One region of the Virgibacillus salarius genome, then DNA from elsewhere that is predicted to be linked to it. Evidence: a T-box and tRNA genes for the amino acid it is inferred to sense, from the RefSeq annotation. Region 1 holds a T-box; the other holds one or more tRNA genes.
What was found. The T-box of region 1 lies ahead of glyQ (glycine--tRNA ligase subunit alpha). A T-box ahead of a tRNA ligase gene usually reads a tRNA of that ligase, here a tRNA-Gly.

Region 2: it encodes a tRNA-Gly, which carries the amino acid that the T-box ahead of glyQ (glycine--tRNA ligase subunit alpha) is inferred to sense. The anticodon was not compared.

The regions. Positions count from the first base shown of each region.
Region 1 covers NZ_BAAACY010000131.1:10,680-18,790, reverse strand. Annotated here, with positions in the region: gene ABDZ84_RS16435 (HD family phosphohydrolase) at 1-2, shown strand, start outside; gene ybeY (rRNA maturation RNase YbeY) at 3-467, shown strand; gene ABDZ84_RS16425 (diacylglycerol kinase family protein) at 457-816, shown strand; gene era (GTPase Era) at 1,029-1,931, shown strand; gene ABDZ84_RS16415 (YqzL family protein) at 2,026-2,172, shown strand; gene recO (DNA repair protein RecO) at 2,240-2,983, shown strand; T-box leader at 3,034-3,206, shown strand; gene glyQ (glycine--tRNA ligase subunit alpha) at 3,280-4,158, shown strand; gene glyS (glycine--tRNA ligase subunit beta) at 4,159-6,231, shown strand; gene ccpN (transcriptional regulator CcpN) at 6,327-6,956, shown strand; gene ABDZ84_RS16390 (pyruvate, water dikinase regulatory protein) at 6,983-7,786, shown strand.
Region 2 covers NZ_BAAACY010000069.1:286-5,251, reverse strand. Annotated here, with positions in the region: gene queG (tRNA epoxyqueuosine(34) reductase QueG) at 133-1,278, opposite strand; gene ABDZ84_RS09435 (ABC-ATPase domain-containing protein) at 1,299-3,002, opposite strand; tRNA gene ABDZ84_RS09430 (tRNA-Gly) at 3,423-3,496, opposite strand; gene dat (D-amino-acid transaminase) at 3,973-4,848, shown strand.

The DNA of each region.
Region 1 (8,111 bases):
AGATGTATATTGATTTTCATGATCAGACAAATTCTGTTCCAAGTGATTATATTGATATGATACAGCGGTTAATTACCTACGCAGCTAAAAAAGAAGGCGTTAGTCAAGAAGCGGAGCTTTCCATTAATTTTGTAAGTAATAAAGAAATTCAAGAAATAAATCGTAATTACCGGCAAAAAAATGTACCAACAGATGTAATATCTTTTGCCATGCAGGAGGCTGGAGAAGGCGAAATAGATATTATCGATGAGGACCTTCCGTTATTACTTGGTGATATTGTTATTTCGATCGACAAAGCAAGAGAGCAAGCTGATGAGTATAACCATTCCCTTGAAAGAGAATTAGGCTTCTTGTCCGTTCATGGCTTTCTTCACCTGTTAGGCTATGATCATATGACTAAACAGGATGAAAAAAACATGTTTGCCAAACAAGATCTCATACTAGGTGAGTTTGGAATTGAAAGATAATAAGAAATCGATAGGCTTCTCTTATGCCTGGAACGGAATAATGCATGTTATTAAGCATGAACGCAATTTTCGACTGCATCTCGTTTCTGCATCTCTTGTTATAGTAGCAGGCTTTATTTGTCGGCTTTCTTCGTTCGAATGGATGTTCATACTTTTAGCTATAGGCTTGGTGTTAACTGCTGAATTGATAAATAGTGCAATGGAAAGTATGATGGATTATCTGAAACCCGATATCCATCCAATTGCTAAGCAAATAAAGGATATGGCTGCTGGTGCCGTTCTTATTTCTGCTATTACAGCTGCAGGAATAGGATTGATTATTTTTGCACCAAAATTAGTATTATTTTAGAGAGTCGCGTGGCTCTCTTTTTTTTATTTGTTTCCATTCTCATAGCTCATCCAGACTTCCGTTTCTGTTAAGGTAAAAATTTTGTCTGGAGATATGCAGGATTATATAGAACAACCAAAAGTTTTTAAAGCTTTTGTCGATTACATGAAACTAGAGCCAATTTGTAGTATGATATGAATAAAACATATTGAATACGTCGCGGAGGCAACAGCATGGAGAATAAATTTAAATCTGGATTTATAGCAATTATTGGTAGACCAAATGTAGGGAAATCCACATTTATGAATAGGGTAATAGGCCAAAAAATCGCCATTATGAGTGATAAACCACAAACTACTAGAAACAAGATCCAAGGAGTTTTAACACAACAAGACGCACAAATGATATTTATTGATACACCAGGTATTCATAAACCAAAACATCGATTAGGAGATTTTATGGTTCAAACGGCAGAGAATACGTTAAATGAAGTGGATGCTGTCTTATTTATGATTAATGCGAGTGAAGGCTATGGAAAAGGTGATCAATACATCCTAGATCGTTTACAGAAAATAAAAAGGCCAGTATATTTGATCATAAATAAGATTGATCTTGTTCATCCAGATGACCTGTTTCCTTTAATTGATCAATATAAGGAGAAGCTTGATTTTTCTGAAATTATTCCGATCTCAGCATTGCAAGGAAACAATGTTGATCATATGCTAAACGTATTGAAAGAGCATTTACCTGAAGGTCCACAGTATTATCCAGAAGATCAAGTTACAGATCATCCTGAACGGTTTATCATTGGCGAATTAATTAGAGAGAAAGTATTACAATTGACCAGAGAAGAGGTTCCACATTCCATCGCCGTTATGTTAGAAAATATAGAGAAAAGAGATTCTGACTCCATATTTATACAGGCTACAATTGTGACTGAAAGAAAGACACAAAAGGGTATATTAATTGGCAAGCAAGGGAATATGTTAAAAAATATCGGAAAATCGGCTCGACAAGATATAGAAGCGTTATTAGGATCTAAGGTGTATTTAGAGCTGTGGGTAAAGGTTAAAAAAGATTGGCGAAACAAACAAAGTCAGCTTCATGAATACGGTTTTCGAAGTGATGAATATTAAACATGGTAAATTTTTATACTAATTGTTTTGAGTTTAGTGGTCATTCTAATTAATAAGTTACATTTTCAAACATTAAAGAAAGGTGGGGTTTCTTGTGATCGAATTTACGTGGAAAGTATTCAGTCAAACGGGAAACATTGAAACCTATTTATTAATGAAAGAGATGGAAAATGAACAGTATCCAGATGATCGAGCTCAGCATGATGAACAAACGGTTACTCCATTAGATACCAATTTATAAAGTAATTTTATGAAGAAAATCGTAGGGTCAAGCTATTCCCTTTGTTAGGTAAGAAAGGTGAAGCTACGTGTTGGAAAAAATAAAAGGACTTGTTTTAAAAACACAGGATTATGGGGAAACACATAAAATAGTTACGATATATAGTAAAAAGATAGGGAAGTTTTCTGCAATTGCGAGAGGTGCAAAGAAAACCAAAAGTAGAATGGCTGCAGTTACGCAGCCATTCATTTATGCGGAGTTTTTTGTTTATATTCAAACTGGGTTGAGCACGATTCAACAAGGAGAAATCATACACTCTTTTCGATCGATACGTGAGGATATTATAAAAACAGCATATGCTGCGTATATTGTGGAATTAACAGACAAATTATCAGACGACAAGGATCCTGATACATTTATCTTTGAACAGCTTTTTGAGACAATGAAATGGATAGAAAAGAATGATGATGTAAATATACCAACAATGATGTATGAATTAAAGCTTTACGGTAAAGGTGGTTTTGCGCCTACATTAGATCGTTGCAGTAATTGTGGTGGTAACACACCACCTTTTGTATTTTCGATTGCGGAGGGCGGGATATTATGTCACCATTGTAGAAGTATGGACCGCGAGGCAATTCAATTATCGGAATTGTTAGCAAAGCTATTACGTATATTCGCAACGGTTAATTTACAGCGAGTTGGAAATATTTCTGTAAAAAAGGAAAATCAACAATTATTGCGCCAACTATTAGATGCATATTATGATTATTATGGAGGGTATTATATCAAATCAAAGAAATTTTTGAAGCAGATTGATTTATTAAAATAAGTTGACATGAACCAGTAATGTAGCGTATTATTTGTACATAAATTATAATAAGTATTGCTGTGATGAAGAGGAGTACTTTTTGTATTTATGTAAAGCGAATCCAGAATAGTGAAAGCTGGATCATAAAGCAAATTGGAAGGGCGCTTCTGAGCGATTATAATAAAGTGGCTCATTTTCGTGATGAGCAAATAGGGTGGAACCGCGGCCTATCCCCGTCCCTATGTCTAATAAAAAAGACATAGGGACGGGGATTTTGTCTTTTACTTAACTAATATCAAGATGGAGGATATGTGAAGATGAATATTCAGGAAATGATATTAACATTACAAAAGCATTGGTCTGAACAAAACTGTATTATTATGCAAGCTTATGATGTTGAAAAAGGTGCAGGTACCATGTCGCCAATGACACTGCTGCGTAGTCTCGGTCCTGAACCATGGAATGTTGCTTATGTAGAACCGTCAAGAAGACCTGCGGACGGTCGTTATGGGGATAACCCAAATCGACTTTATCAGCATCATCAATTTCAAGTAATCATGAAGCCTTCTCCAAACAATGTTCAAGAGCTATATCTTGAATCTTTAAAGAAACTAGGAATTAATCCTCTAGAACATGATATTCGTTTCGTGGAGGATAATTGGGAGAATCCAACACTTGGAGCAGCTGGATTGGGTTGGGAAGTTTGGTTAGATGGCATGGAAATTACTCAATTCACTTATTTTCAACAGATCGGTGGTTTAGAAGCAAACCCAGTGGCTGTTGAGCTTACCTATGGTATAGAGCGGTTAGCATCCTATATTCAAGATGAAGAAAATGTGTTCGATTTAGAATGGACATCTGGTGTTACTGTAAGGGATATCTTTTATCAACCAGAATATGAGCATTCTAAATATACTTTTGAGGCATCTAATACGGAAATGTTATTTGATCTATTTACTAAGTATGAAAAGGAAGCAAAGGAGACAATGGAAAAAGGCTTAGTTTTTCCAGCATATGATTATGTATTAAAATGCTCGCATACATTTAATTTATTGGATGCAAAAGGTGTTATCTCTGTAACAGAGCGAACTGGCTATATAGGTAGAATCCGTAATCTAGCTAGAAATATTGCAAAAGCATATGTAGAAGAAAGAGAAAGACTTGGTTTTCCTATGCTGAAAAAGGAGGAACAGTAAATGGCAAAAAATGCTTTATTCGAAATAGGTGTGGAGGAACTTCCGGCTCGGTTTGTTGACGATGCAGAGTTACAGCTTAAAGAAAAAACCGAATCCTGGCTACAAGAATTACGCATTACATTTGAAAGTGTTGTTTCCTATTCTACTCCTAGACGTCTTGCTGTACTAATTAAAGGCATAGCGGAAGAGCAAACAACAATAGAAGAGGAAGTAAAAGGACCAGCTGAAAAGATTGCAAAAGCTGCAGACGGTAATTGGTCAAAAGCTGCAATTGGCTTTACAAAAGGTCAGGGGAAAACTGTAGACGACATTTATAGTAAAGAAATTAACGGTACAAACTATATTTTTGTAGAAAAGCATATTGAAGGTAAGCAAACCATTACACTATTACCTGAATTTCACAAAATTGTTGAATCCATTACATTCGGGAAAAACATGCGTTGGGGTACACAATCTATGAGATATGCGCGTCCCATTCGTTGGCTTGTGGCTTTACTTGGCGGCACGGTGATCCCTTTTGAGGTTGCTGGTGTGAAAAGTGGTAAAACAACTTACGGGCATCGGTTTCTTGGTGATAAAATTGATTTGAATAATCCTTTGAACTATGAGGATACGTTATTGGATCAATTTGTAATTGTTAATCCAAAACGGCGTGAAGATTTAATTTTAGAGGGGATTCATACGTTAGAGAAAAGTCATAGTATTCAAATACCGGTGGATAAACAATTACTTGATGAGGTGCGTAATTTAGTTGAATACCCACAAGCTTTTCTGGGCGCTTATGAAAAACAATTTTTGAAACTCCCAGAAGAAGTATTAATTACTTCCATGAAAGAGCATCAGCGTTATTTTCCAGTAAAATCAAATACAGGTGAGCTACTTCCTTACTTTGTCGGGATTAGAAATGGAAATGACGATGCATTAAATACCGTAATAAAAGGAAATGAGAAGGTACTACGTGCTCGTTTGTCCGATGCCGAGTTCTTCTATAATGAGGATTTAAAGCATTCTATAGATTTTTATAATGAAAAATTAAATCGAGTTGTCTTTCAGGAAAAACTAGGAACAATTACAGACAAAGTGAAACGTGTTGTCGTAATAGCAAACCATATTTCAGATCTACTGCACATAGAAGAAAAGGAAAATATTCTGCGAGCTGCATCGATCTGTAAATTTGACCTTTCAACAAATATGGTAAATGAGTTTACAGAATTACAAGGGGTAATTGGTGAAAAGTACGCTCAATATTTTGGTGAAACTAGGACTGTAGCACAAGCGGTGCGTGAACACTACTTACCTAAGCAGGCAAATGGTGAATTACCGAATACTATAGAGGGTTCGATTATTAGCATTGCCGATAAATTAGATACGGTGGCTGGTTGTATTGGTGTTGGACTAATTCCTTCTGGTTCACAGGATCCATATGGCTTACGTCGTCAAGCAACGGGCATTTTACGTATTATAGAAGCTAATAAGTGGAATATTCCTATGGAAACATTAATAAATCTTGCACTGGAAGTGATGGAACAATCACACATACAAATATTGGATAAGGATAAAGCATTTAGTAACCTTCATGATTTCTTGACGAATCGAGCAGCATATTTATTTAAAGAAGAATCTATTGAACAAGATATAATTCAAGCGATACTTCACAAAGAAATAGGTGTGTATACGTATGCATTAGCAAAGGCACATAACTTATCAAATAAAAGGTTAGACGCTTCGTTTAAGACGATTCAAGAAGCACTTGTACGCGTATTAAACTTAGCTCAAAAAGCTAATTCTAATCATATAGATACAAATTTATTTGATACGGAATCGGAAAAGGCATTGTATAAAGAATTTTGCTCGATAGAGCAGTCTTACCAACAATCAGAACGTGATGCAGAACGGGATTTATTGTTATTAGGTCAACTAGCAGAACCAATTCACAATTTCTTTGATCATAATATGGTAATGGATGATAATGAAAGGATTCGTAATAATCGCTTAGCACTATTAGCAAGTATCGCTTCACTTATACAGAAATATGCGGACTTAACTAAAGTAGAATGGAAACAAAGCTTTTAATCCATAAACGCGTGCGAGACAATTCTCTTTTCTCTATTTTTAGTCTATAATATGAAGAAATAGTATAAGTCACATGGTTTTTAGGTGGTGAAGGGATGGAATTATCGAGTAGGCAGGAAGAAATTATTGAAATTGTCAAGGAGAATGGTCCAATAACGGGTGAAAATATAGCTGAACGATTAAATTTAACTAGAGCAACGCTACGCCCAGACTTGGCCATTTTGACCATGGCAGGATTTCTTGATGCGCGTCCTCGTGTTGGGTACTTTTTCACAGGAAAGACCGGAAGTGAACTACTTACGGAACAAATTAAAAAATTTAAAGTATATGAGTATCAACATGTTCCGATTGTTGTGAAAGAAAGTGTATCGGTATACGATGCCATATCTACTATGTTTCTAGAGGATGTTGGAACACTCTTTGTAGTTGATGATAAAGCTTGCTTAACGGGAGTATTATCGCGAAAAGATTTATTACGTGCAAGTATTGGCAAACAGGATTTAAACGCCGTACCGGTTCATATAATTATGACAAGAATGCCAAACATTACGGTGTGCAGAAAAGAAGATTTACTTTTAGATGTAGCCCAAAATTTGATTAATAAGCAAATAGATGGTATTCCGGTTGTAAAGGATACGGCTTCCGGTTTAGAGGTGGTAGGAAGAATAACAAAGACGACTATTACGAAGGCTTTCGTAGAATTAATTACAGATGAACATATTTAGCTACGTTTGTGGGAAGGAGTAGATGAATGAGCATGCAGCCTATTGTCTATGTTCTATCTGATTCGGTTGGTGAAACAGCTGAGTTAGTTATTAAAGCAGGTTTAAGTCAGTTTAATAATGGGGATTATAAGATACAACGGATTCCATATGTGGAAGATAAGGATACAATTGATGAAGTACTTCAAATTGCTAAAGAAAATAATGGGCTAATTGGCTTCACCCTTGTCGATCCAATTCTAAGAAACTATGTAAATGAACGATCAAAGCAACTAAATTTAGAAGCAATCGATATTATGGGACCGATGTTAAAAGCAATGGAAAGAGTATTTGAACGAACACCCCGGTTTGAAGCTGGATTAGTCCATAAATTAGATGAAGACTACTTTAAACGTGTAGAAGCCATTGAATTTGCTGTGAAATATGATGATGGTCGTGACACCAGGGGAATATCACGTGCAGATATCATACTAATCGGTGTTTCTCGGACATCGAAAACGCCACTTTCTCAATTTCTAGCCCACAAACGCTTGAAAGTGGCTAATGTTCCCATTGTTCCTGAGGTGGATCCGCCTGAAGAGTTGTTTGATGTCGATCCTGCTAAGTGTATTGGTTTGCGTATTAGTCCTGAGAAACTTAATGAAATCCGGAAAGAAAGATTAAAGGCATTAGGCCTTGGCGATCAAGCTACTTACGCAAATATGGAACGGATTTATAAAGAATTAGACTATTTTGATAAAGTGGTTAATAAGATTGGATGTAATGTAATTGATGTTTCTAACAAGGCCGTAGAAGAAACGGCTAATAGTATCATGCAGATTATTCAAAACTAGTAAGTGGCCAATCTAATCGAATAGAAAAACATTCTATATGAATATGTAGAATGTTTTTTCACGGTTAGGAAGAAAAACTACTGGGAATAATATAAAACTAGAGACGATTTGATAGCATTTTTTGTGAAAGTATATTATAATGTCTCTTTGTGTAATGATATAGCATACAGAAGATATATTTCTATCATTGTTATTTAATAAACCTTACATTTTAAGAAGGAATTTAAGTGACAAATGTAGAAGTATGTATACTGTGAGCTTGTGTTATTGAATGAATGTCTTTGCTTTTTGAATTTTTGTGACCTGCTTTTTATATAAATGAAGT
Region 2 (4,966 bases), on a different contig from region 1:
AGGTTTTTTAACCACCCTTTACAACCCCAGTGATAGCAAGGTTTATAGTCTAAAACCCTCCAATAGCAGTATATGGAGGGAATGCTTGTCAAACAGCTAAATATTTTCAGTGTAATGTAACGATTTATTCAGCTACTTGGTAGAAGAGGGCGGTCGAAAGGCTAATCCCTTTTCCATTTCAAATCGAACTTGCTCATTATCTTCATTATCCATCGCTCGTTTAATAGCTTGAAATGCTTCTTCTGTTCCAATTTTGCCAAGTGACCATGCCGCCGTCCCACGAATGACTGGTCTAGGGTCAGATAACATGACATCAATGATTTCTTCGACTGCAGTTTCATCTTTATAATGTCCAAGTGCAATCAGTGTATTACGTTGAATTGGTTTTTTACCTCGCCAAGAGCCTGATATATGTCCAAATGTACGTTTAAACTCACGATTAGACATACGCAGCATTGGAATAAGCTTTGGCTTAGCAACTTCATGCTCTGGTTCGAATTCTGGGTGAATGTGAAAATCCACCTTGTGATTTTTGGGACAAACAACCTGACATGTATCACAACCGTAAACTCGGTTACCAATTTTAGAGCGAAATTCGTCAGGGAGAAAATCCTTTGTTTGCGTTAAAAAGGCAATACAGCGCTGCGCATTTAATTGTCCACCTTGAACGATCGCGCCAGTAGGACAAGCATCAATACATTTCGTACATGACCCACAGCTATCATCTACTGGCTCATCTGGTACAAATGGAACATTTGTAATCAATTCCCCTAAGTAAACAAATGATCCAAATTCAGGTGTAATAATGGACGTATTCTTACCACTGAAACCAATGCCAGCTCGTTCTGCAACAGCCCGGTCTGATAATTCACCGGTATCCACCATTACTTTATTTTTGCCATCAGGTACTTTTTCTTGAATAAACGCAGCCAATTTTTCTAATCGATCACGCATAACAATATGGTAGTCAACACCCCAAGAGGCCCTCGCAAACAAACCCCGTCTTTCTTCCCTTGTGCTTCTCGGTGCATCTTTCATTCGAGATGGATATGCTAACGCAATGGAGATAATGGATTGCGCCTCCGGAAGTAAACGTTTAGGCTCAGTCCGTTCTTCAATCGTTCCTTTTTCAAAACCGGATTGATACTTTAATTCCTGTTGCCTCCGAAGTCTTTCTTTTAATTCTCCAAACACATCAGCAGAGGCAAAACCAATTTTATCAATACCGATTTTTTTACTGTATTCGATAATCTCTTGCTTTAATTGATCTGTATGCATTGGTTATGTCCAACCTCCTATTACTGCTTTACCACAGCAGTCCGCATTCGATTGAAAACAGCTGCAATTTCATATCTACGTGGACGCGCTAAATCTCCCGGATGCTGATTTGGAAAAGCTGTAAAAGAACTCAATCCCTTTTCTGTCATTTGATGCTCAATTTTATCAAGAAGTTGATAAAGCGTGGTATCCTGCAAACGCTGTGTTCTATCTAAGAACTGAATAATCTCAGCAATCATTCTTGTTTGTGATGAATCAACGATTTGTTCCGTGTAAGCAAAAGAAATATCCGTTTTTCCCATCAAAATATGATGTAAGCCTTTTGCTTGCACCTTTGCACGTTTCCCTTTTTTCGTCTGTAAGGACCGCTGATGAAAATATCGACTCGTTACATCACCGAAAGAGGTTCCTGCATCAGCAGCAGACCGTTCCAATGGGTACTTTTCCATTATCGATTTAGCTTCATCAGTTACATGAAAAGGTAGATAATCTTCCATGCGAATTACTGTATCAGCTTCCGCAAAATAATCTCCTGATCCACCCATTACTAATATGGTAGATATAGCTAATTGATCACGAAGCTGTGCTATTTTATCAATAAACGGAGTGATTGGTTCTTTGTTTTGCTGAACGAGTAACTGCATTCGATGATCGCGAATCATAAAATTTGTTGCGCTTGTATCCTCATCAATTAACAGTGTAGATGCACCTGCTTCTAATGCTTCCATGACATTAGCTGCTTGCGAAGTACTCCCGCTGGCATTTTCTGTAAAAAAGTAAGCTGTATCCTGTTCATGGGGCAAATTATTAATAAATGGTGAAATATTCACTCCACTTACTTTACGTCCATCCTCCGCTCGGATTTTTACCGCATCCACATCCGTTAAGACAAATTCTCGTCCGTCACCTTCTACATGGGAATACACACCTCTTTCAATTGCCTGTAACACTGTACTTTTCCCATGATATCCTCCACCTACAATTAGTGTGATCCCTTTTTTAATCGCCATTCCTCTAATAGGCTCCCTGCTATGGGGAATGGATAACTCTACTTCGTTTTTTAATGGGCTTTGAAAAGCTACTGCATCCTTTAAGGGGCGATTACTAATACCACTCTCACGTGGTAAGATTGACCCGTTTGCCAAAAAAGCAATCCAGCCATGCTCCCGCATTTGCTGCCGGATGGAATCTTGTTGATCAGCGAGGATATTTGCCTGTTCTATTTCCTCATCTTTTATTGTAAATACAGAACTATTCATAATAGAAGGTAGAGCTTGCGCGAACAATTTCTCCGCTTCCCGCCCATTAATTTTTCTCCCATTTGCAGGAAGACCGATAGACATACAAATGGTTATAGAAGAGGAATTAACTTGTACTGCACTGCGCTCCAGCTTTTCTTGTCCCGGTTGATCAAACATAATCAATCCACTCTTACCTGACCCCTTTACTGTGGAAACCTGGTTTGTAACAGCCTCACCTACTACTCTAGCAATTACATCTTCGGTCGCAATTTTTCTAGAATATGTCTTTAGCCATTCTTGTTTTATCGGCCGTTTGCTCGCGGGTATAATCATCCTTATCTTAGAAGGAGATGCAAATGGATCTCCCTGAACGTAATCAATAGCTAAATTAAAATTAGTATAACCATAATGCCCTTGTATACTTTTATATGCTTTGTATCCTTTATGATCAATTTGTTTAAGTGTGGATAATAATTGCTTCATATAAACACCTCATTTTCGTTAGAATTTAGAAATAAGCGAATGATAAGCCACTAGTTGCGTAAAAACACGCAACCTTAGAAGAATCATATAACTAATATTCTTGTCTACGCCAAAAATTTTACATGTTTATATAGAAGAAGTAAAACAGTCAATAAAGTGAAACTTCAATCCGGTTTTCACTGAAACAAACACGTACAAAGGGTTAAATCGCCACATCCTGTGGCAACGCCTTTGCGATCTACTCCCATGTAGGGTTCGAACCAATCGGACATTTTATGTCAGTCGGTCCCTCTCTTATCTATATTACTTTTACTTTATTCCTTAAGGTCGGGGGCTTACTGTCGTTATTATGTGAGATAAAAATTAAAAACGCAATACTTCGTACCATTCATTACGAAATACTGCGTTAAGACATATGTATGGAGCGGGTGAAGGGAATCGAACCCTCGTCATCAGCTTGGAAGGCTGAGGTTTTACCATTAAACTACACCCGCAAACAAATTGGAGAAATTATGTAATTTATTTATCGTTTTTTCGAACGCAATATTTATTATAGCAATTAGACTTAGACAGGTCAATAGTAATATTAATTTTTTTCGACAAAAAATTAATATTCTCTTAAACTTGTAACATGTATAATTCTTTTACCTAAACCGACTACTATAAAGTGAAAGTTCAATCAGTTGAACCTATTGGACATTTACTGGTAGTCGTTCCCTCTCTTACCCATATTGGTTTCACTTTATTGCTTGAGGTGGAGGTATTACTACCAGTTATTTTTGGAATAGATGAACGAAAATCACATGATAATTTAAACCGCTTATTTTTGTATGCTATCATTTTTTGAATTCACACAGATTATCATTACGCCATAACCTTCTGAAATACTTTTTACTATTTTCATCGTAAGGATTTACAACCTTGAAAAGAAGTTATAGAATAGTCATAAGTTTTAGGGAGGCGAGAAAGAATGGCTATATATCCAATTGTTTTAGCACAGAAAACTTTTACACATCAAGATAACTTGAAATACCCTTTTGAAGAAAGAGGGTTACAGTTTGGTGATGGTATTTATGAAGTAATACGTATTTATGACGGCTCATACTATTTACTAAAAGAGCATGTAGATCGTCTATTCCGTTCTGCTGATGCAGTAAAAATTAATCTTGCTGCTACAAAAGAAGAAATAACTGATTTGTTATTACAATTACTTGAAAAAAATAAAATGACAGGGGACGGAAAAGTTTACTTACAAGTATCTCGTGGATCAGCACCACGCGACCACGTCTTTCCTCAAGGTATCCCTGCAAACATGTATGCATATGCTCAAGACCTCCCACGCAACCTGGAGAACCTACAAAAGGGCGTATCTGTCATTACTCAGCCTGATGTACGCTGGGAAAATTGCTATATTAAGAGTTTAAATTTATTGCCAAATGTTTTAGCCAAGCAAGAAGCGAAAGAGCATGGCTGCTATGAAGCTATTTTACACCGTGATGACTTGGTGACAGAATGTAGTTCATCTAATATTTATATGGTAAAAGATGGTGACATCTACACCCATCCTGCTACTAATCGAATTCTTCATGGGTGCGTAAGAATGCGCGTAGAGCAATTTGCTAATGACCTATCCATTTCGTTTAATGAAAATGGTTTTAAACAAGAAGATCTTTTCACGGCTGATGAAGTATTCTTATCTAGTAGTACCTCTGAAGTAATGCCTGTAACGATGATCGATAATAAACAAGTACAGGACGGTACACCTGGACCAATAACGAGAAAATTGCAGGCAGCATATGAAAACGATGCTAATATAACAGAAGGCAAGATCACTCACACGATTTAAATGAATTACTTCTCTTAAATTAATCTCATCATCCTTATTACAATAATTATGTATGAAATGGATGTATTGATTGTCAGAGATATTGTTAAAAAAAACGGAATCAAAGAGTATTATTCAA